Regions from separate parts of the Halomonas sp. C10-5 genome, predicted to be linked through region 2. Evidence: predicted binding sites of a transcription regulator. Region 2 holds the regulator's gene; the other holds the start of a gene.
The links. The regulator FNR, encoded in region 2, switches genes on or off when oxygen is low (the NO sensors DNR and NnrR bind a similar motif). The targets are predictions, from matches to a motif close to TTGATNTANATCAA.
Positions count from the first base shown of each region.

Region 1: a site for FNR is predicted at 3,463-3,476, ahead of ACJ7IV_RS10935 (OmpW/AlkL family protein). Genes of this name have one in related genera too.

Region 1 is NZ_CP175665.1:2,338,702-2,348,712, reverse strand. It holds gene rimK (30S ribosomal protein S6--L-glutamate ligase) at 1-546, opposite strand, end outside; gene ACJ7IV_RS10950 (ATP-dependent zinc protease family protein) at 578-1,015, opposite strand; gene ACJ7IV_RS10945 (DUF3549 family protein) at 1,040-2,059, opposite strand; gene ACJ7IV_RS10940 (YqcC family protein) at 2,322-2,654, shown strand; gene ACJ7IV_RS10935 (OmpW/AlkL family protein) at 2,751-3,377, opposite strand; gene ACJ7IV_RS10930 (hypothetical protein) at 3,587-3,880, shown strand; gene putP (sodium/proline symporter PutP) at 3,973-5,463, opposite strand; gene ACJ7IV_RS10920 (hypothetical protein) at 5,479-5,601, opposite strand; gene putA (bifunctional proline dehydrogenase/L-glutamate gamma-semialdehyde dehydrogenase PutA) at 5,646-8,837, opposite strand; gene ACJ7IV_RS10910 (AraC family transcriptional regulator) at 8,992-9,783, opposite strand; gene ACJ7IV_RS10905 (hypothetical protein) at 9,842-10,011, opposite strand, start outside.
Region 2 is NZ_CP175665.1:2,775,299-2,785,309, forward strand. It holds gene ACJ7IV_RS12975 (heavy metal translocating P-type ATPase) at 1-2,293, shown strand, start outside; gene ccoS (cbb3-type cytochrome oxidase assembly protein CcoS) at 2,290-2,580, shown strand; gene ACJ7IV_RS12985 (sulfite exporter TauE/SafE family protein) at 2,580-3,284, shown strand; gene ACJ7IV_RS12990 (radical SAM protein) at 3,376-4,716, shown strand; gene fnr (fumarate/nitrate reduction transcriptional regulator Fnr) at 4,825-5,568, shown strand; gene ttcA (tRNA 2-thiocytidine(32) synthetase TtcA) at 5,704-6,609, opposite strand; gene ACJ7IV_RS13005 (3'-5' exonuclease) at 6,693-7,319, opposite strand; gene ACJ7IV_RS13010 (DUF294 nucleotidyltransferase-like domain-containing protein) at 7,354-9,174, opposite strand; gene ACJ7IV_RS13015 (DUF4212 domain-containing protein) at 9,741-10,001, shown strand; gene ACJ7IV_RS13020 (sodium:solute symporter family protein) at 10,008-10,011, shown strand, end outside.

The DNA.
Region 1 (10,011 bases), 440 kb from region 2:
CTCCTTGATGTACTCCTGGACCATGATATTGGCCTTCATGCCCATGAAGGCCTGGATCACGCTCTCCGCTGCCTGATTGGTCTCGGCCAGCACCACGCCGATGCCCTGGGTGCCCTCGAGCAGCTTGATGACCAGCGGGGCGCCCTTGACCATGGTGATCAGGTCGGGGATGTCGTCGGGGGAGTGGGCGAAACCGGTGATCGGCAGCCCCAGTCCCTTGCGCGACAGCAGCTGCAGGGAGCGCAGCTTGTCCCGGGAGCGGGTGATCGAGACATTATCGTTGAGCACATAGGTGCCCATCATCTCGAACTGGCGCAGCACCGCACAGCCGTAGAAGGTCACCGAGGCACCGATACGCGGCACCACCGCGTCGAAGGGCTCCAGCTCCTCCCCCTTGTAGTGGATCGAGGGGTTGTGGGCGGCGATGCTCATGTAGCAGCGCAGGGTGTCGACCACCCGGGCGGTGTGGCCGCGCTGTTCGGCGGCCTCCACCAGGCGCCGCGTGGAGTAGAGGTTGCGATTGCGTGACAGCAGCGCGATATGCATCGAGTAGCTCCGGGACGATGGGCCGGTCGGTTCAGGGTTCGCCGTGCAGGAAGGCGGCGCCGGGCGCCACCAGCAGGCGGCGCAGGGCGCGGCGGCCCAGCAGCATGGGGTGGCGCATATTGCGCCGGTCGGTCAGGGAGAGCTCCACCTGGTACTCCAGCGAGCCCAGGCGCATGGGCGTGCGGATCACGTAGCGCCACTCCTCCTGGCCGTTGGAGCTGCGCACCTTGCGGCGATCGTGGAGGTGCATGCGAAAGACGTGGGGCGGCGTCTCGGGGCCCCCGCTGCGGGTGGTGAAGCTCACCCACAAGTGGCCGTCCTCCTCGAAGGATTCGATGTCCTCGGCGTGCAGCGCCGAGGTGCGTGCCCCGGTATCCGCCTTGGCGCACAGCACGAGGTGCATCTCCGGCAGCTCGACCATCTCGCGGCGGCCGATCACCGCCTTGGGGGTATAGGGCAGTTCCTTCATCATCGTCATGGGTCGTTCTCGCCTTCAGCGCGTCAGGGCCGCGAGCCGCTGGCCGATGGGCGAGTCGGCGGGCGCCTCGCGCAGGGTCATCAGCACCGGCAGTCGCAGCCTGGGAATCAGGGCCAGGTCGCGGGCCACTGTCATGAAGTCGGCCTGCTCGCAGCTGGCCAGGCGCTCCAGATAGCGCGGCAGCCGCTGGCCATCCTCGAGCAGGGGCCAGCCGCGTGCGGCGATGGCCGCCAGCAGGTCGGGACCACAGGCGTGGGCATCGGCGAGCAGGCTGTCGAACCAGGCGCCGGCGGCCTCGCTTCCAGAGACGGCGCGCGCACAGGCACACAGGGCCTCCACGTCACCGGCCTCGGCGGCTGCCTCGCCGCGGGTGCGCAGGGCAGCGGCCAGCTCGCCATCGATGGCCACATGCTCGAGGCAGTAGCACAGCGAGATCAGTACCGCGTGGGGCAGGTCGGGAAGCCGCGCGACCAGCTGGCGGCGCTCCTCGTCACCCATGCGCACCGCGAAGTCTGCCAGCCCCTGGAGGCCGAGCGCCTGCCAGTCGAGGGCCTGCTGGCCGCTCAGGTAGGCCTCCACCGGCTCCAGGTGCTGGCTGGCCGGACGGCCCAGGTCGCGACTGGCACGGGCATGCAGCATGGCCTGGAAGGGCAACGAGGGGGTGAATGCCAGGGGATTGTCCTTCATCAGGTTATCCACCGCCTGGCCATCCTCGCGGCCGACGCTCTCCACGCTGCGCCCCAGGGTCTCGAGCAGCCGCTGCACGAAGGCATCGCGGGATGCCGGGTCGAGGCGGCCCTGTTCATCCAGGGGCAGCGCCAGGAACCATATCAGCGGGTCCTGCATGTCACCCAGGCGAAAGACCAGGCCCAGCCTGGCCTGGCCCTGCCAGGGGGCGGGCCAGGGCGCCGCGTCATCCTCCAGAGCCGCCAGGGTGGCCATCTCGCATGGCTCCACGCGGCGGCCAAGGTGGTAGAGCCGCACCTCGGCACCGCTGCGCACGAAGAAATCGTGAAGGGTGTGGATGGGTTGCATGGCATCTCCGCTTGTCAGAGCGTGCACTCTACCGCGGCATCGATGGGCTGTCAGCAGGTTCGCCATGGATCCCGGGGTAATGGTCAAATCTTGATCGCTGGCCGCCGGCGCCCATGACATCGGGGCTGGCGGACTCTTTCCAGCGGTTATCCACAGCCCCGTTCACGGAAACTGTGAATGGGGGAGTGGACAGCGGTGCGACGGGTGGCCACTCGCCGCCGGGGGCGGGATAATGGCCCCACACCCGCATGGAGTTTCCCCGATGACGGTTCACGACGAACTCGACCAATCCCTGCGCCGGCTCGAGGCCACCATGAAGGCCGCCAACCTGTGGCGCATGGAGACGCCCGACCCCGCGGCGTTCGACAGCCAGCAGCCCTTCTGCGTCGATACCATGGCGCTGCCCCAGTGGCTGCGCTTCGTGTTTATCGCCCGCCTGGACGCCCTGGTGGAGCGGCGCGCCGCGCTGCCGGCACGCTGCGACGTGGCCCCGGCGCTGGAGGCCTATCTCACCCAGCAGGGGGTGCGCGCCAGCGACCGGCTGCTGCTCTGCCAGGCGGTGGAGGAGATCGACCGCCTGGTCACCGAGAACTGAACCGGCCATCCGGTGACCGGTTCGACGGATAGCCGGACCATAACGCAGCGGGGCCCGCCAATGGCGGGCCCCGCTGCGTTCGGCGTCGTCTGCGGATCAGAACCGGTAGCTGATGCCACCCATCACCACCACCGGGTCGATCTCGACCTTGCCGGCGTCGGCACCGCCCACCTTGGCGTCGGAGTCGATATCCATATACCAGACCGCGCCGTTGAGGGCCCAGTTGTCGTCGATCAGCAGGTCCGCACCCAGCTGGCCGGCGGCACCCCAGGAGTCATCCAGCTCCAGGGTGCTACCTTGTACTTCTTCGTCGGAGAACTTGGTGTAGTTGACGCCGACGCCCATATAGGGCTGCACATAGGCGTCGGTGCCGCCCAGCGGATAGTACTGCAGGGTCAGCGTCGGCGGCAGATGCTCGGTGGAGGCCAGGTTGGCGCCGTTCAGTTCAATGTCATGATCGAAGGGCTCGGCGGCCAGCAGCTCGACGCCCAGCTTGTCGGTGAAGCGGTAGCCCAGGGTAAAGGCGAAGGCGCTATCGTCCAGGACATCAACTTCAAATGCTCCATTCGCCAGCGATCCGTTATCGCTCTTGGGCTCGACCTTGGCCACGCCGACACGGGTGAAGAAGTCGCCGGCGCCGTAAGCGAAGGCCTGGGTGCTGGCGGTGACGGCAGCGGCGGCAACGCTCGCCGCGATCAGGGTGGTGAGGGCACTCTTGCGCATGGGTCTGCTCCTGATGGCTGAAGGCTGTGGCACGACGCCGCAGCTGACGATAAGTTCATTCTAGCGGCATCTTGCAGTGTTCGAATTGATCCAGCGCAAGATAAGTTGCGCTGCAGTCCAACGCCACATGCGCGGATGAAACTCTGCAGGAGTCGCCAGAACGGGGCGAATCGTCTTCACTGAAGCCAGGCGGAAGAGGAGGGGAGACCATGAGGCGTGAGGAATCACGAAACGGCCGGGGAGCGGTGCTGCTGGCGCTGCTGCTGGCGGCGGGCCTGGCGATCTGGCTGCTGCTGCGGCCGGAGCTGGTCACTGCCCTGCCGCTTGCCTGGCGTCTGCCGCTGATCCTGCTGGGCGCCTGGTCGCTGGGTGCCGCCTTTCTGGGCCCCTACGCAGTGGTACCGCGTCGTCGCTGGCAGCGCCGGATGGTCTCGCCGCCCTGGAGTCTGCTGGCGCTGGGGCTGTTTGCGCTGCTGCTGGCGGGACGGGCCCTGTCGGGGTAATGCGCAGAGATGCATGCTACGACAACAGAAAAGGGCTCCCGTGGGAGCCCTTGCACTCTCTTCCAGCAGGCTGGAAGCGTTCTCGTGCCCTGTCAGCGCGTGATGTGCTGATATTCGCCGGCGTCGGCAGTCACGCTGCTTACCACCAGGATGGCGATGAAGGAAGCGATGAAGCCAGGAATGATCTCGTACACGCCGGGTCCGCCCATGAACGAGCCGTTCCAGCCCAGTGAGATCCAGATCATGACGGTGGCGGCGCCTATCACCATGCCTGCGATGGCGCCGGCGCCATTGGTGCGCGACCACATCAGCGACAGGATGATCAGCGGGCCGAACGCCGCACCGAAACCGGCCCACGCATTACTGACCAGGCCCAGGACCTGAGAGTTGGGGTCAGACGCAATGACGGCGGCAACCAGGCCCACCAGGACGACACAGACTCGGCCGACCAGGACGGTTTCCTTGTCGGTCGCCTCCTTGCGCAGGAACAGGCGGTAGAAGTCCTCGGTCAGGGATGAGGATGACACCAGAAGCTGGCTGGAAATGGTGCTCATGATCGCCGCCAGCAGGGCCGCGTAGAGGAAGCCGGTGATCAGCGGGTGGAACAGCAGGTTCGCCAGGATGATGAAGATCGTTTCCGGGTCCTCGACTTCCAGGCCGTTGCGGATCGCATAGGCCCGGCCGAAGATGCCCAGCGAGACCGCACCGACCAGGGAGATGAGCATCCAGCTCATGCCGATGTTACGGGCGGTGGGCACATCCTTCAGGGAGCGGATGGCCATGAAGCGCACGATGATGTGCGGCTGCCCGAAATACCCCAGTCCCCAGGTGACCGCAGACAGCCAGCCGATGAAGGTCAGCCCCTCCGTCCAGGTCAGCAGTGTGGGATCGACCTCGTTCAGGGTCTGAGACGCCTGGGCGAAACCGCCGCCACCTTCACCAAACAGCACCACCGCCGGCATGATCACCAGGGCCAGCATCATGATGCAGCCCTGCACGAAGTCCGTCAGGCTCACGGCCAGGAAGCCACCGACGACGGTATAGGCAAGCACCACGCCCAGGGTGATGAGAACGCCTGCCGCGTAGTCGCTCATGCCCCCGATGTTGATGACGCCGGAAAACGCGCTCTCGAACAGCTTGCCGCCTGCCACCAGGCCTGACGCGGTGTACACCGCGAAGAAGATCACGATGACGATGGCGGATACCGTTCTCAGCGACATGGCGCGGGTCGGGAAGCGGTTCGCCAGGAACTCCGGAATGGTGATCGCATTGCCATAGTGAACCGTCTGTTCGCGCAGGCGTGGTGCGACCAGCACCCAGTTGAAGAACGCCCCCACGAGCAGGCCGATACCGATCCACGCCTGACCCAGGCCAGAGACAAAGAGTGCCCCGGGCAAGCCCAGCAGCAACCAGCCGCTCATGTCCGAAGCACCGGCCGACAGGGCCGCCACCTGAGGGCTGAGCTGTCGGCCACCCAGCATGTAGTCTTCAGACGAAGACGTTGCCCTTTGCATTGCATAAAAGCCGATGGCGATCATGAGCGCAAAGTAAGCAAAGAGACTGATCCATACACCAATAGCCATAGCAGTTTCTCCCGTTTATTGGGCCGGATGTTGCGCCGGCATCTTGTTGGTAGGCATGCCGGTCTGGATACCGGTGGCGAGCGCCACGCCCGGGTCGGGCGCTGGCGTGAGGCCATTGGTGGCACTGTTTTCAACCATCAGGCGATTCCTTCAGTCAGTATTGTTGTATAGACGAGTGTGGTTCACTCGTCTCCCAGCGCAAGCAGTGATGCGTTACCGCCCAGGGCAGCGGTGTTCACGGTCACTGTCTTCTCGGTGGCGAATCGCAGCAGGTAATGCGGCCCGCCGGCCTTGGGTCCGGTGCCGGAGAGGCCCTGGCCGCCGAAGGGCTGCACGCCGACGACGGCACCGATGATATTGCGGTTGATATAGACGTTGCCAACGCGAATCTTCCGCGCAATCTCCTCGGCGAAGGATTCGTTGCGGCTATGCACGCCGAAGGTCAGGCCGTAGCCGCGACCGTTGATCGACTCGATCACCCGCTCCAGTTCGCTCGCCTTGTAGCGCACGATATGCAGGACAGGTCCGAACTGTTCCCGCTCCAGTGCCTCGATGCCGTCGATCTCGAAGGCCACCGGGGCGACGAAGGTGCCGTGCTCGGTCGCGGCCGGGTCGAGCGGGGTCTCGGCCAGCAGTCGGCCCTCGGCCTTGAGCCTCTCCACATGGGCCAGCAGCCCCTGGCGGGCGTCCTCGTCGATCACCGGGCCCACGTCGGTACCCAGGTCGCGGGGGTCGGCCACGCGCAGCTCCTTCATGGCGCCCTCGAGAATGCGGATCACCCGGTCGGCGACATCCTCCTGAAGGTAGAGCACACGCAGTGCCGAGCAGCGCTGGCCGGCGCTCTGGAAGGCCGACTGGATGACGTCCACCACCACCTGCTCGGGCAGTGCGGTGGAGTCGACGATCATGGCATTCATCCCGCCGGTCTCGGCGACCAGGATCGGCAGCGGGGCGTTCTCGCGGTTGGCCAGGGCGCGATTGATCACCTGGGCGGTGTCGGTGCCGCCGGTGAACACCACGCCGGTGATGCGGGGATCGCCGGTGAGCACGCTGCCCACGGTGGGGCCGTCGCCGGGCAGCAGCTGGACCACGTCGCGGGGCATGCCGGCCTCATGCAGCAGCTCCACTACCCGGTGGGCGACCAGCGAGGTCTGCTCCGCGGGCTTGGCCAGCACGGTGTTGCCGGCCACCGCGGCGGCGACCAGCTGGCCGCAGAAGATCGCCACCGGGAAGTTCCAGGGGCTGATGGCGGCGAACACCCCGCGGCCGCCCATCTCCAGCTGGTTGGATTCACCGGTGGGGCCGGGCAGCACGATGGGTTCGCCGAACAGCGTCTCGGCCTGCATGGCGTAGTAGCGACAGAAGTCCACCGCCTCGCGGATCTCGTCGACGCCGTCGGTGAGCAGCTTGCCGCCCTCCCGTGAGCAGAGCGTCATCAGCTCCGCCATATGGGTCTCCATCAGCTCGGCCAGGCGACGCAGGATGGCGGCGCGCTCGGCCACCGGGGTGGCGGACCAGCGCGGGAAGGCGTCCCAGGCGGCGTCGAGGGCCTTGCCGGCCTGTTCCGCGGTGGTCCACTGCACGCTGCCTACCACCTGTCGACGGTCGTAGGGCGAGGTCACCCGGTGCACCTGTGCGGCGTCCTCCGGGACCTCGAAGGCCAGCAGTGGCTTGACGTGGTGCTCCCTGTCCATGCAGGCGGCCATGGCGTCCATCAGCGGCTGGTAGTGGCTGCGCACATTGAGATTGACGCCGCGGGAGTTACGGCGTCTGTCGCCGTAGATAGCGGTCGGCAGCGGAATGCGCGGGTTGGCGTAGCAGGCATGCTGGCGCAGGGTATCGGCGGGGTGCTCGCAGAGTGACTCCACCGGGACCCTGGGGTCCACCAGCTGGTGGACGAAGGAGGAGTTGGCCCCGTTCTCCAGCAGGCGACGCACCAGGTAGGGCAGCAGGTCCTTGTGGGCGCCTACCGGCGCGTAGATGCGACAGTAGGTGCCCTCGGGGGCGCGCGTGAGGGCGGCGTCGTAGAGCGCCTCGCCCATGCCGTGCAGGCGCTGGAACTCGAAGGGGCGGGTGGCCTCGTTGGCCTGCTCGAGGATGGCGCAGATGGTGTGGGCGTTATGGGTGGCGAACTGCGGGAAGATGCGCCCGCGGGTCTCGTCGGAGAGCAGGAAGCGGGCGCACACCAGGTAGGCAACATCGGTGGCCGCCTTGCGGGTGAATACCGGGTAGCCCTCGACCCCGAGCTGCTGGGACTCCTTGATCTCGGTGTCCCAGTAGGCGCCCTTGACCAGGCGCAGCGGGATCTCGTCGCCCTGGGCCTCGGCCAGGCGATTGAGGTAGTGCAGCACCGGCAGGGCACGCTTGGCGTAGGCCTGGACCACCAGGCCGAAGTGGCCCCAGCCCCTGACCGTGTCGCTCTCGTAGACGGCGCGGAACACCTCCAGAGAGATCTCCAGGCGGTCGACCTCCTCGGCGTCGATGGTCAGCGCCACATCGCGCTCCCGGGCCATGGCAGCCAGCTTGCGGACGCTCCCCACCAGCTCCTCTAGGACCTGCTCGCGGCGCCCGAACTCGTAGCGCGGGTGCAGGGCCGAGAGCTTGATGGAGACCGAGGGCGAAGGCGTCTTCGCCGACAGTGTCTTGCTGGTCCTGCCGACCCGCTCGATGGCACGCGCGTAGTCGTCGAAGTAGCTGGCGGCGTCATCGCGGGTGCGGGCGGCCTCGCCGAGCATGTCGTAGGAGTAGGTGTAGCCCTTGTCGAACAGCGGCTGGGAGCGCTTGAGCGCCTCGTCGATATCGCGGCCCAGCACGAACTGCTTGCCCATCACCTTCATCGCCTCACGCATGGCGCGGCGGATCACCGGCTCGCCCATGCGGTTGACCAGACGGTTGATGAAGCTGGCCGGCTGGCCATCTCTGGGCTGGTCGAGGTTGATCACCCGGCCGGTCATCAGCAGGCCCCAGGTGGAGGCGTTGACGAACCAGGAATCGCTTTGCCCCAGGTGTGACTTCCAGTCGGCCGGTCCCAGCTTGTCCTCGATCAGTGCATCGGCGGTGGCCTTGTCGGGAATCCGCAGCATCGCCTCGGCGAGGCACATCAGCATCAGCCCCTCGTGGGTGTCGAGGCTGTACTGCTGGAGCAGCTCATCGATGGAATCCACCGCGGTGTCCATCTCGCGCACCTCGCGGACCAGCTCGGCGGTCCTGTCGGCGATGCGCCGCGCCTGGCTGACATCGGCACTCAGTACCCGGACGAGCTCACCGACGAAGGCCTCCTCGTCGACGACATAGTGTTCGCTGATCCGTGCGAAGAGAGTGTCCAGATCCTGCCGCCAGGTGGCGGCATCCAACATGGTGGTGGCTTCGAGCATGGGGTCTCCGGTCGCATCGTCGTCTGACAGGGTTCAGACTCTAGGCCGCTCCCGGCGATGCTGCTTGTGGATTCCGCGGGTCTTGTTGCGAGAACCGCGGGAGTTGTCCGATAATGACCGTATTTATTAGACTTTCGTCGCAATTCGTGCTGGGTCAGTCCAAGGCACCGGCAAGCTGGCGTGACGACAGGCTGGAGCGGCGGCGCAGCCGGCCGGGGGGCTGGCCATAGGCTTCGCGACAGGCGTGGGAGAGGGCGCTCTGGTTGCTGAAACCGGCCAGGGCGGCGACTTCGGCCAGCGGCAGATGGCTCTCGTCGAGCAGCCGGCGCGCGGTCTCCAGGCGTCGGCGACGCACGTATTGCCAGGGGGTGAGCCCGGTCTGGCGGCGGAAGCAGTGGCGGAAGTGGGCCTCGCTGAGGCAGGCCTCCCGGGCCAGGTCGGCGACACTGAGGCGATTGGCCAGGTGCGCCTCGATGAAACGATCCAGGCGTGCCAGATCGAGCCTGGCGGGAGCCGCCGGCTCGTCCCGCGCCAGGCGGCCGTGCAGGCAGCCCAGCAGGGTGGCGGCGAGACGATCGCTCTGCTGGGCGTCGTGTGGCGAGTGTTCGAGTTCCAGCAGCAGGAACTCCAGATAGCGCTTGAGCGGGTCGTCCAGCGTGAAGAAGCGCGGCGCATCGAAGAGGCGGCTGAGCTCACCCTGGGGGCCGGTGAGGGCGGCCGAGCGGGCCGGCAGGTCGAGGATCAGTTGGCGGTTGTCACCGGTGCCGGCGTAGTAGTGCTCATGGTTGGCCGGCACGATGCAGCCGGAAAGCGCCGAGATGGCGCCACCCAGACCCTCTATCTCGAACTCCGCGCGGCCGCGCAGGCCGATTACCACCTGATGGTAGTCGTGGGCATGGTGGAGAGTGGCAGTATCGAGGGGGATCTGGCGGATCACGCTGGGCATGGCGGCCTCCCTCAGGCTGGCGGGCGAAGTGACATCTTACCCCTTGCGGCAGGATGTCTCATTCCACGCTGCGTTGACGCTCACGCAGGGCCTGGCGGCTCGCCAGGTGGGCGCGTAGCGCCTCGAGCTCGCCATGTCCCGTCTCGTCAAGCAGCGGCTTGCCGCGAGCGGCGCGACCATGATTGCCGTGCTCGTCCATCAGGCGCTGGGCACGTCGGCGCACGCCAT
Region 2 (10,011 bases):
GCCGGAGCGCCCCGATGACCGCGACGCCGCCCGGGCCGAGACCTGGGCGGTATTCGACGATCCCGGCCTGCAGCGCCAGTTCGTGCATCCTGAGGGGGACGATAGCGGACGCGTCCACGCCACCCTGGCGGTGGACGGCATCACCTGTGCCGCCTGCGCCTGGCTGATCGAGCATCGCCTCAACGCCCTGCAGGGGATCGCCGCAAGCGCGGTCAACCTCACCCACCACCGGGTACGCGTCAGCTGGGACCCGCAGGAGGTTAAACTGTCGCGGATCCTCGCCGAGATGGCCGCCATCGGCTACCAGGCCCAGCCCTGGGAACCCGACGAGGCCCAGGCGCGACTGCAGCGCGAGGAGCGCATGACCGTGCGCCGTCTGATCGTCGCCGCGGTGGGCATGGCCCAGGTGATGATGTTCTCGATTCCCATCTACGTGGCCGGCCCCGGGGAGATCAGCGAGGACTTCCTCGCCCTGTTCCACTGGCTCTCCTTCGCCCTGGCCACCCCGGTGGTGTTCTTCTCCGCCCTGCCCTTCTTCCGCAATGCGCTGCGCGATCTGCGCACCCGGGTGCTGGGCATGGATGTACCGGTCTCCATCGCCATCGGCGGCGCCTATCTGGCCAGCAGCTATGCGGTGATCAGCGGTATGGGAGAGGTCTACTTCGACTCGGTGGCGATGTTCACCTTCTTCCTGCTCTTCGGGCGCTATGTGGAGGCCCGCGCCCGGCGCCGCAGCGGCCATACCGGCAACGCCCTGGCCGGCGCCCTGCCCCCCTCGGCGATCCGCCTGACCGACGCGGGCGAGGAGAGAATCCTGCCCGCCGGCGAGCTCTCCGCCGGCGACCGGGTACTGGTCAAGCCCGGCCACACCGTACCCGCCGACGGCGTGATCGAGGAGGGCGAATCGAGCCTCGACGAATCGATGCTCACCGGCGAGTACCTGCCTGTGACCCGTCGCCTCGGCGATGCCGTCACCGGTGGCAGCCACAACGTGGAGAGCCCGCTGGTGGTGCGGGTGACCCATGCCGGCCGCGATGCCCGGGTCTCCGGCATCGTCGACCTCACCGACCGCGCCTTCGCCAGCCGCCCGCGGCTCGCCCAGATGGCCGCGCGCATGGCCCACCTGTTCGTGCTCAGGCTGCTGTTCGTGGCCCTGGGCGTGGCCATCGTCTGGTGGTTCATCGACCCCTCGCGGGTGCTGTGGGTCACCCTCTCGGTGCTGGTGGTGACCTGCCCCTGCGCCCTGGCCCTGGCGACCCCCACCGCCCTCACCGCCGGCCACGGCCAGCTGCGCCGACGTGGCGTGCTGGTTACCCGCGCCGATGCCATCGAGGCGCTCTCCCAGGTCGATCGGGTGATCCTCGACAAGACCGGCACCCTCACCACCGGCCGCATGAGCCTGGTGGAGACGCGCCCGCTGGGGGGACTGGAGGTGGAGCGGGCGCGCTCCCTGGCCGCCGCCCTGGAGGCGCGATCCGAACACCCCATCGCCCGCGCCTTCCACCCCTACCGGGATGCCGACCGGCACGCCGAACGGGTCACCAGCCGCCCCGGCAAGGGTCTCGAGGGGCAGCTGGACGGTCGCGCCTGGCGGCTAGGCCGTGCGGACTTTGCCGCCCCCGAGGCGTCTCCGGTTCCACCCGGGGAGGGCCAGTGGCTGCTGCTGGCCGAGGATGGCGAGCCGCGCTGCTGGTTTCGGCTGCAGGACCAGGTGCGTGACGACGCCGCCGAGACGATAGCCATGCTGCAGGAGCTCGGCCTCGCCGTGGAACTGCTCTCCGGCGACACTCCCGGGGCTGCCGAAGGCCTGGCCAGCCGCCTGGGCATCGCGACCTGGGAGGGCAGCGCCAGCCCCGAACGCAAGCTGGAACGCATCCGCGAGTGCCAGGCCGAAGGCGAACGGGTCGCCATGGTCGGCGACGGCATCAACGACGTGCCGGTGCTGGCTGGCGCCGACGTGGCCATCGCCATGAACGGTGCCACCGACCTGGCGCGCACCAGCGCCGACGCCATCCTGCTCAGTCCGCGCCTGTCACGCATCGCCGAGGCGGTGGAACTGTGCCGTGCCACCCGTCGGGTGATGCGCCAGAACATGCTATGGTCGGTGGTCTACAACGCCTCGGCGATGCCGTTGGCCGCCATCGGCATCGTGCCCCCCTGGCTGGCCGCCATCGGCATGTCGGCCAGCTCCCTGGTGGTGGTGGGCAATGCCCTGCGCCTCAACCGTTTCCGCAGCCGCCTCGCCGATGCGTCCGCTGCCCCGGCCGCCACGCCCTCGGAGGTCAACCCATGAGCATTCTCTACCTGCTGATCCCGCTGTCGCTGATCCTGCTTGGCCTGGCCGTCTGGGCCTTCTTCTGGGCGGTGAAGCACGATCAGTTCGAGGACCTGGAGGGGCCGGCCTATCGCATCCTCTTCGATGACGACGAGAACGACGCCCCCTTGGCGCAGCGCCGACAAGCCGGGAAGGAAGGCCAGGAAAACGGCGAGACGGGAGACGACGCGGGCGCCGAAGCGCGTCACGCCAAGCACGGTGACAACGGGCCGGCGACGCCGCCACAGCGGGGCGAGAGGCGCTGATGGATCCGACCGGGCTCGACCTGCCGCCCTTCGCCGCAGCCTTCGTCTTCGGCCTGCTGGGGGGCGCCCACTGCATCGGAATGTGCGGCGGCATCATGAGCGCCCTCTCCTTCGCGGTGCCCCCCAGCATGCGCTCGCCGGCGCGCCTCGGCGGCCTGCTGCTGGGCTACAACCTGGGACGCATCGCCAGCTACATGGTTGCTGGCGCCCTGGCGGCGGCACTGGGTACCCTGCTCTCGCTGACCGCCCCCGCGCGCCTCGTCCTACAGGGCTTCGCCGCTGTGATGCTGATCCTGATGGCGCTGTATATCGCCGACTGGTGGAAGGGGCTGCTGCGGGTGGAGGCGGTGGGCAAGCGCCTGTGGCGCCATCTGGAGCCGATCGGGCGGCGATTGATGCCGGTGGTCAGGGTGCCCCAGGCGATGGCGCTGGGGGCGGTATGGGGCTGGCTGCCCTGCGGACTGGTCTACTCCATGCTCGCCTGGAGCCTGGCCATGGCCGACCCGCTGTACGGCGCGCTGCTGATGGGCGCCTTCGGGCTCGGCACCCTGCCGGCGCTGCTGGCCACCGGGCTCGCCGCCCGCCAGCTGGCAGGGCTGATTCGCCACCCGGCCACCCGCAGCATCGCCGCGCTGTCGATCATCGCCTTCGCGCTCTGGCAGCTGTGGCAGCTGCTCCCCCTGGAAGGTGGACACGCTGGCTGATCACTATTCCACGCGGGATTGACGCAGCTCAACGCTTGCCTGGCCGCGGCACCCTAGCATGGGGAGTATGTTCACGACCCGGAGTCGCCCCATGTCCGTTCACGCCAAGCGCACCGCCCCCTTCGGGGCCTCGAGTCCGCCTCGAGAGCCGCTGCCCGGCGCGGGCGACCTGGTATCTGCCGCCGAGGTCGCCTATCCCGGCCCACACCACTATCGCGACAGCGTCGGCGCCCCGGCACTGGAGTCGGCCCTCGCCGACCGCCCGGCAGAGGCGCCCCTGGCGGTAAAGGTACGCCTGCCCTTCTGCCGTCATGCCTGCCGCTTCTGCGCCAGCCAGTGCGTGCCCTCCCGCAACAACCGCCAGGCCGAGCCCTATCTGTCGCGGCTCGACCGCGAGATGGTGCTGGCCCGGCGCCGACTCACCGGCCTGCCCTCGGTGATGCGTCTGCACTGGGGCGGCGGGACGCCGGCATTCCTTGCCCTGGACCAGATGAGCGACCTCTTCGACCGTCTGGATGCCCGCCTGGGCCTCTCCGGTGCCCGGGAGCGCGACTTCAGCATCGAGCTCGACCCCCGAGAGGCGGACATGCTCACCCTGCGCCACCTGCAGGCACTGGGCTTCAACCGCCTGAACCTGGGTGTGCAGGAACTCGACCCCCGGGTCCAGCAGGCCATCAATCGCATCCAGCCACGCGCCCTGACCGAGGCGCTGGTCGACGAGGCCGACCGCCTTGGCTTCCGGGAACTGACGCTGTCGCTGATGCTCGGCCTGCCCTTCCAGACACCGCAGGGCCTCGCCGATACCCTGGAGCAGGTGATCGGCATGGCCCCGGCACGCATCCGTCTCTACCGCTACCACCACCGCCCCGAGCGTCATCTGGCCCAGCGTGCCATCCACCGCGACTGGCTGCCCGACGCGGCGACACGCCGGCGGCTGCTGGCAGAGGCGCGTGGCCGACTGGATGCTGCCGGCTACGTGCATATCGGCCTCGGCCTCTATGCACGCCACACTGACCGCCTGGCCCAGGCCCAGGCCAGCGGTACCCTGGGTCACGGCCCGCTGGGCTTTACCCAGGGCCCCGCCGGCGACCTGCTGGGGCTCGGCATGAGCGCCACCAGCCGCATCGGCGATCTGTGGATACGCAACACCGACAGCCTGGCGGAGTACGAAGAAGCCCTGGATGCCAGTCGCCTGCCCGCTGCCCGCGGCATACGCCTCACGGCCGAGCAGCAGCGCTATCGTGAGACGCTCGAGACACTGCTCTGCGGTCGCGCCATCGATCCTGCCGCCCTGGTGACGGGCTCCGGCCTGGAGGCGCTGCGCGCCGAGGGGCTGGTTGAACTCACGGGTGACGGGATGGTGCTGACCGCCGAGGGACACTGGCGGCTGCCCCGCATCCTCGAGGCATTCACTCCTCCGCCGACCACCTGACCCCGCCTCGGGGCGGCGTCGTTCTCCATTACCCTGTCCAGGGTGGTTTGCCCTGCCCGCGCTTTGCTCCATAATGGGCCCATGACCACGATCAAGAAGGAAAGGGCCATGGCTGACACCCTCACCGGCCGACGGCGTTCGGTGCTGCAGGAGACACGCTGTCAGACCTGCAGCCTGAGCTCGCTCTGCCTGCCACTGGCGCTGGAGGTGGAGGACATGGACCAGTTCGACGCCATCATCCGGCGCCGCGCGCCGCTCAAGAAGGGCGAGGCGCTGTTCCGCCAGGACAGCCCCTTCACCAGCGTGTTCGCGGTTCGCTCCGGCAGCCTCAAGCAGGTCACCACTGAGGGCAGCGGCGAGGACCAGCTAACCAACTTCTACCTGCCCAGCGAGCTGGTGGGCCTCGACGGCATCGACGAGGAGCACTACCCCGGCACCGTGGTGGCGCTGGAAACCACGACTGTCTGCGAGATCCCCTTCGACCGCCTGGACCACCTCTCGGAGTCGCTGCCGGAACTGCGCGGCCAGCTCTACCGCAGCATGAGCAAGGAGCTGCGCGACGACCGCCGCATGATGCGGCTGCTGTCGCGCAAGACCGCCGACCAGCGGCTGGCCAGCTTCTTCACCAGCCTCTCCGAGCGCTTTCGCCGGCGCGGCTACTCCCCCTACAGCTTCCGCCTCTCCATGTCGCGGGCCGATATCGGCAACTATCTGGGCCTGGCGGTGGAGACGGTGAGCCGCATCCTCGGACGCTTCCAGACCCAGGGCCTGGTGGCTGTCTCCGGGCGCGAGGTGAATATCCTCGACCTGCCGTCGCTGACTCGACTGGCCGAGGAAGAGGGCGCGCACTAACTGGAAGCGGGTCGGCCGCCTGAATGAAATCGCCCCCATGGCAAGGCCATGGGGGCGATTTCTCTTCCAGCTTCCAGGCGCGAAGCGCCGCTCTCGAAACTTCAAGCTCCCCGGCGAAGCCCGGGCCCTTCCCGCCTAAGACTCCTGGCGGATCTCGATCCGACTGGCCTGCATCCTCGCCTGCTTCTCCTCCAGCCCGGCGAAGTCGAACAGTTCGCGGTCGGCCAGCTGCGAGGGGGCGACGTTGGTCACCGCCTTGAACATGCTCTCCAGGCGCCCGGGGTGCTTCGCCTCCCACTCAGCGAGCATTTCCTTGACCAGCTGCCGCTGCAGGTTGGGCTGGGAGCCACACAGGTTGCAGGGGATGATCGGGAAGGCCATCTGCCGGGCGAACTCGGCGATATCCGCCTCGCGGCAATAGGCCAGCGGCCGTATCACCATGTTCCTGCCATCATCGGAGAGCAGCTTGGGCGGCATCGCCTTGAGGCTGCCACCGAAGAACATGTTGAGGAACAGCGTCTCGAGGATATCCTCGCGATGGTGGCCCAGGGCAATCTTGGTGGCACCAATCTCCTCGGCGAAGCCGTACAGGGAGCCGCGCCGCAGCCGCGAGCAGAGCGCGCAGGTGGTCTTGCCTTCCGGGGTCTTCTCCTTGACCACCGAGTAGGTGTCGCGCTCGAGGATATGGTACTCGACGCCCGTGCCCTCCAGGTACTCGGGCAGCACGTGCTCCGGGAAGCCGGGCTGTTTCTGGTCGAGGTTGACGGCCACCAGCGAGAAGCTCACCGGGGCGTTGCGCTGCAGGCTGCGCAGGATCTCGAGCAGGGTGTAGCTGTCCTTGCCACCTGAGAGGCACACCATCACCCGGTCACCTTCGTGGATCATCCCGTAGTCGATGATGGCATTGCCCACCTGGCGCCGCAGGCGCTTGTGCAGCTTGTTGAACTCGCGCTTCGCCCGTGCATCGGGGGCATCGGACGTTTCGGGGGCTGAGGGCGCGGCGTGGCGCTCACGGGGGTCGAAGATCACGGCGTCTTGCATGGGTCTTGGCGCTGCCAGTGCGGGCGAAAATGGGAGGGCGCCCATCCTACCATCGGCGCCGCCGCCAGGCGACGCCGGCACGCTCAGGCGAACTGGTCGCCGCTGGCGTGGCCCCGCTCCAGGCGCAGGAACATCAGCGCGGTGGTGACCGCATCGCCCAGGGCGGTATGACGCCCCATCACCGGCACCCCCAGGCGCTCGGCGACAGCCTCGAAGCGCGGCAGGCTGTCGATCTCCGGGTGCCGGCGCCAAAGCCGACGTCGCCACAACTGGGCCACGTCCACGGTGGCGTTGGGCAGCTCGAAGCCGAAACGCGGGCGCAGCTCGCGATTGAGGATCGCCAGGTCGAATCCCAGGTGCCAGCCCACCAGCGGGCGATTGCCGACGAAGTCGAGCAGTCGCGCCAGGGCGGCATCGATGCTCTCGCCGTTGTCGAGATCCACGCCGCGAAGGCCATGGATGCGGATGGAGTCGCCGGTCAGCGTGTCGGGCCGCCTCAGGCGCAGGTCCAGGGACTCGCTGGTCAGGATACGGTCGCCACGCACCCGCACCGCGGCGATCGACACCAGCTCCGCACTGCGGGTATCCAGGCCGGTGGTCTCGGTGTCGATAACCACCATCTCCTCGCCGGTATAGGGGTGAAACAGCCAAGCGTACTCGCCGTTGGCATGGCGCCTTCGGTCCGCGGCGCGCCTCAGGACCTTGAGCATGACGGGCTCCTTGTGTCGTTGTCGTTCCGTCGGTTCATGAGTATTCCAGATGGAAGCGATGCGAGAGGCGCTGCTTGAAGTCCTTGACGATATGCAGCGCCTCGCGCAGCAGGTCGCGCTCCAGTGACGAGAGTTCCTGGACCACGACCCGGTCGGGCTTGCGGTTGTCGTCATCGCCCTCGCGGCGAGACAGCTGCTGCTTGAGGCGCAGCTCGGTGAACAGCGACAGCGCCTCGGCCAGGTCCTCGGCGAAGCGCGGTTCCAGGCGACCGTCGTCGGCCAGGGCATCGAGGCGCTCCAGGGTCGAGGTGGGCCGGATGCCGCGCTCCAGGGCCATCACTCGTACGCCGTGGACGATGGGAAAGATGCCGCCCTTCTTGATGTCGATGCCGTGCTGGGGACGCTTGAGCGAACCGAACAGGGTCAGCGGCGTGGAGAAGCGCAGGATGGTGCGGGCGAAGTAGGAGAGCAGCAACTCGTTGCCGGCGCACTGGGCGAAGAGGTCGTCGCGCACCCGGTCGAGCAGCGCCGGATTGCCCGCCACCGCATGGGAGTCGAGCATGATGGCGAGCTTCATCAGGCTGTCGCCGTCGCGGGCCTCGATCCAGCGCGCGATGCGTCGCTGCCACTGGCTGACCGTGCCCACCCACTCGGGGTTGGAGACCATGATGTTGCCGGGACAGGGCGGATAGCCCAGCTCGATCAGGGTGTCGGTCAGGCGCTGCATCTGCTCGGCGCAATCGGGCCAGTCGAGGTCGTCGGCCAGGATCAGACCATTGTCCTGGTCGGTCTTGAGGATCTGCTCGCCGCGCCCCTCGCTGCCCATCACCATCAGGCAGCTACCGGCGTGGTAGCGCTCATCCACCAGGAACCCCCAGGCCTTGTTGATGATCCGCCCGTTGAGTGCGGCCAGCAGCCCCATGGCGAAGCGCAGCTTGACCCCCTGGGCCATCAGCGCGCTGACCAGTTCGGGAGTGCGGCGACTGGCGGCGGCCAACGCCTCCAGGCTCTCCGCCTGCTCCACCTGCAGGCTGACCACGTAGCTGCGGCTGGAGAAGTAGCTGAGCACGTCGGTCAGCTCCACCACCCCCACCGGGCGCTGCTGCTCCATCACCACCACCCGCTCCACCTTGTGGCGGGTCATGATCACCAGCGCCTCGAACAGGTACTGCCCGGGCGCCACGGTGATCAGCTCGCCATGGCCCAGCCCCTCCAGCGGAGAGTCGCGACCGAGCTCGTCCACCACCAGGGCATTGAGCAGGTCGGTCTTGGTGATCATGCCGTGGCCGCCGTCACGCGCCACCAGCAGCGAGTCGGCACGCCGCTCGTTGATGGTGGCCACCGCCTCGGCAATGGTCGTGGTGGCGGGCACCACCAGCGGTTCGCGCATGCACTCGTCCACCGCCGCCAGCATGAAGCCGGCCATGGTCACCCCGCCCTCGGCGCGCTGCTCGGTAAGCAGACGGGCCTTGTGAGCCAGGGTCTGGCGGAAGAACTCGGCGAATGGCGGGCAGTCATCGCACAGCTCGAGGAACAGCGCCTTGGGCAGCAGGTAACAAAGGCTCTCCTGCTCGGCGCGAAAGCGATAGCGACTCTTGCCATTGAGGATACTGATGGCACCGAACAGGTCGCCCTGGGTGTAATGACCGATGCGTTCCCGAGCCGCGGGCTGGGTGGTATCGATCTCGGCCACCTCGCCCTTGTGGATAATGAAGACATACTCGCCGGGCTGGCCGGCCTCGAGGATGATCTCGTCGCGGTCGAAGTAGGCCAGATCGACACCCTGACGCACGCGCTCGCGACCAGCGTCGTCGAGCAGCGTGAACGGCGGCTGGGAAAGATCGAGATCGACCATGGCTGGACCTCACGGATCGGCCACCACTGCGAGGAAGACCCCTACCCCGGACGTCGTTCGGCGGCGACCCGGGGCGGCTTCAGCGGCGGCATTGTTATTGGTTTCCGCAGGCGTGATCGGCTGTCGATGATGCCGATGACACATCGGTACTTCTCTGGAGCATAACAACGACGACACCTCGCCGATAAGCTAGACGATCGTATCGACCGAGCACCGCTTAGACCATGGTCCTATCCCACCCATTCATTCCTAGACAAAGGTCATAGGAGAACAGGATATACCATGGTTCTATCCTGCCACCGCCGCTCCCGGCATTTCACGAAAACAATCAATTCAACACTCTGAAAAAAAACGATTTTTATAAAACGCGTTGAATTGCTTTATTCTCATGATACGAAAGTCTGGGATTCATTTTTGCCACTCATTGACCACTATCCACCTGCATCATGCAGGGCAATCGCACGACACCAATGCGCCTCGCGGCCGGGGGCGTGCGATTGCCCTGGTGATCCCTCAACCAACGACTGCACAAGTTCCCTAGCTCAACAACAAGTGGAGAACACGACATGGCAGAAGAGAAAGTCGACTCAACCGAGTACTGGAAGGCCAACGTGCGCCTGATCGCTGGCTGCCTGGTCGTCTGGGCCTTCGTCTCCTACGGCTGCGCCATCCTGTTCCGGCCGCTGCTCGCCGGCATCCCGGTCGGTGGCACCGACCTGGGCTTCTGGTTCGCCCAACAGGGTTCGATCCTGACATTCATTTGCCTGATCTTCTTCTACGCCTGGCGAATGAACCAACTCGACAAGAAATTCGGACTCGGGGAGTAAGACAGCATGA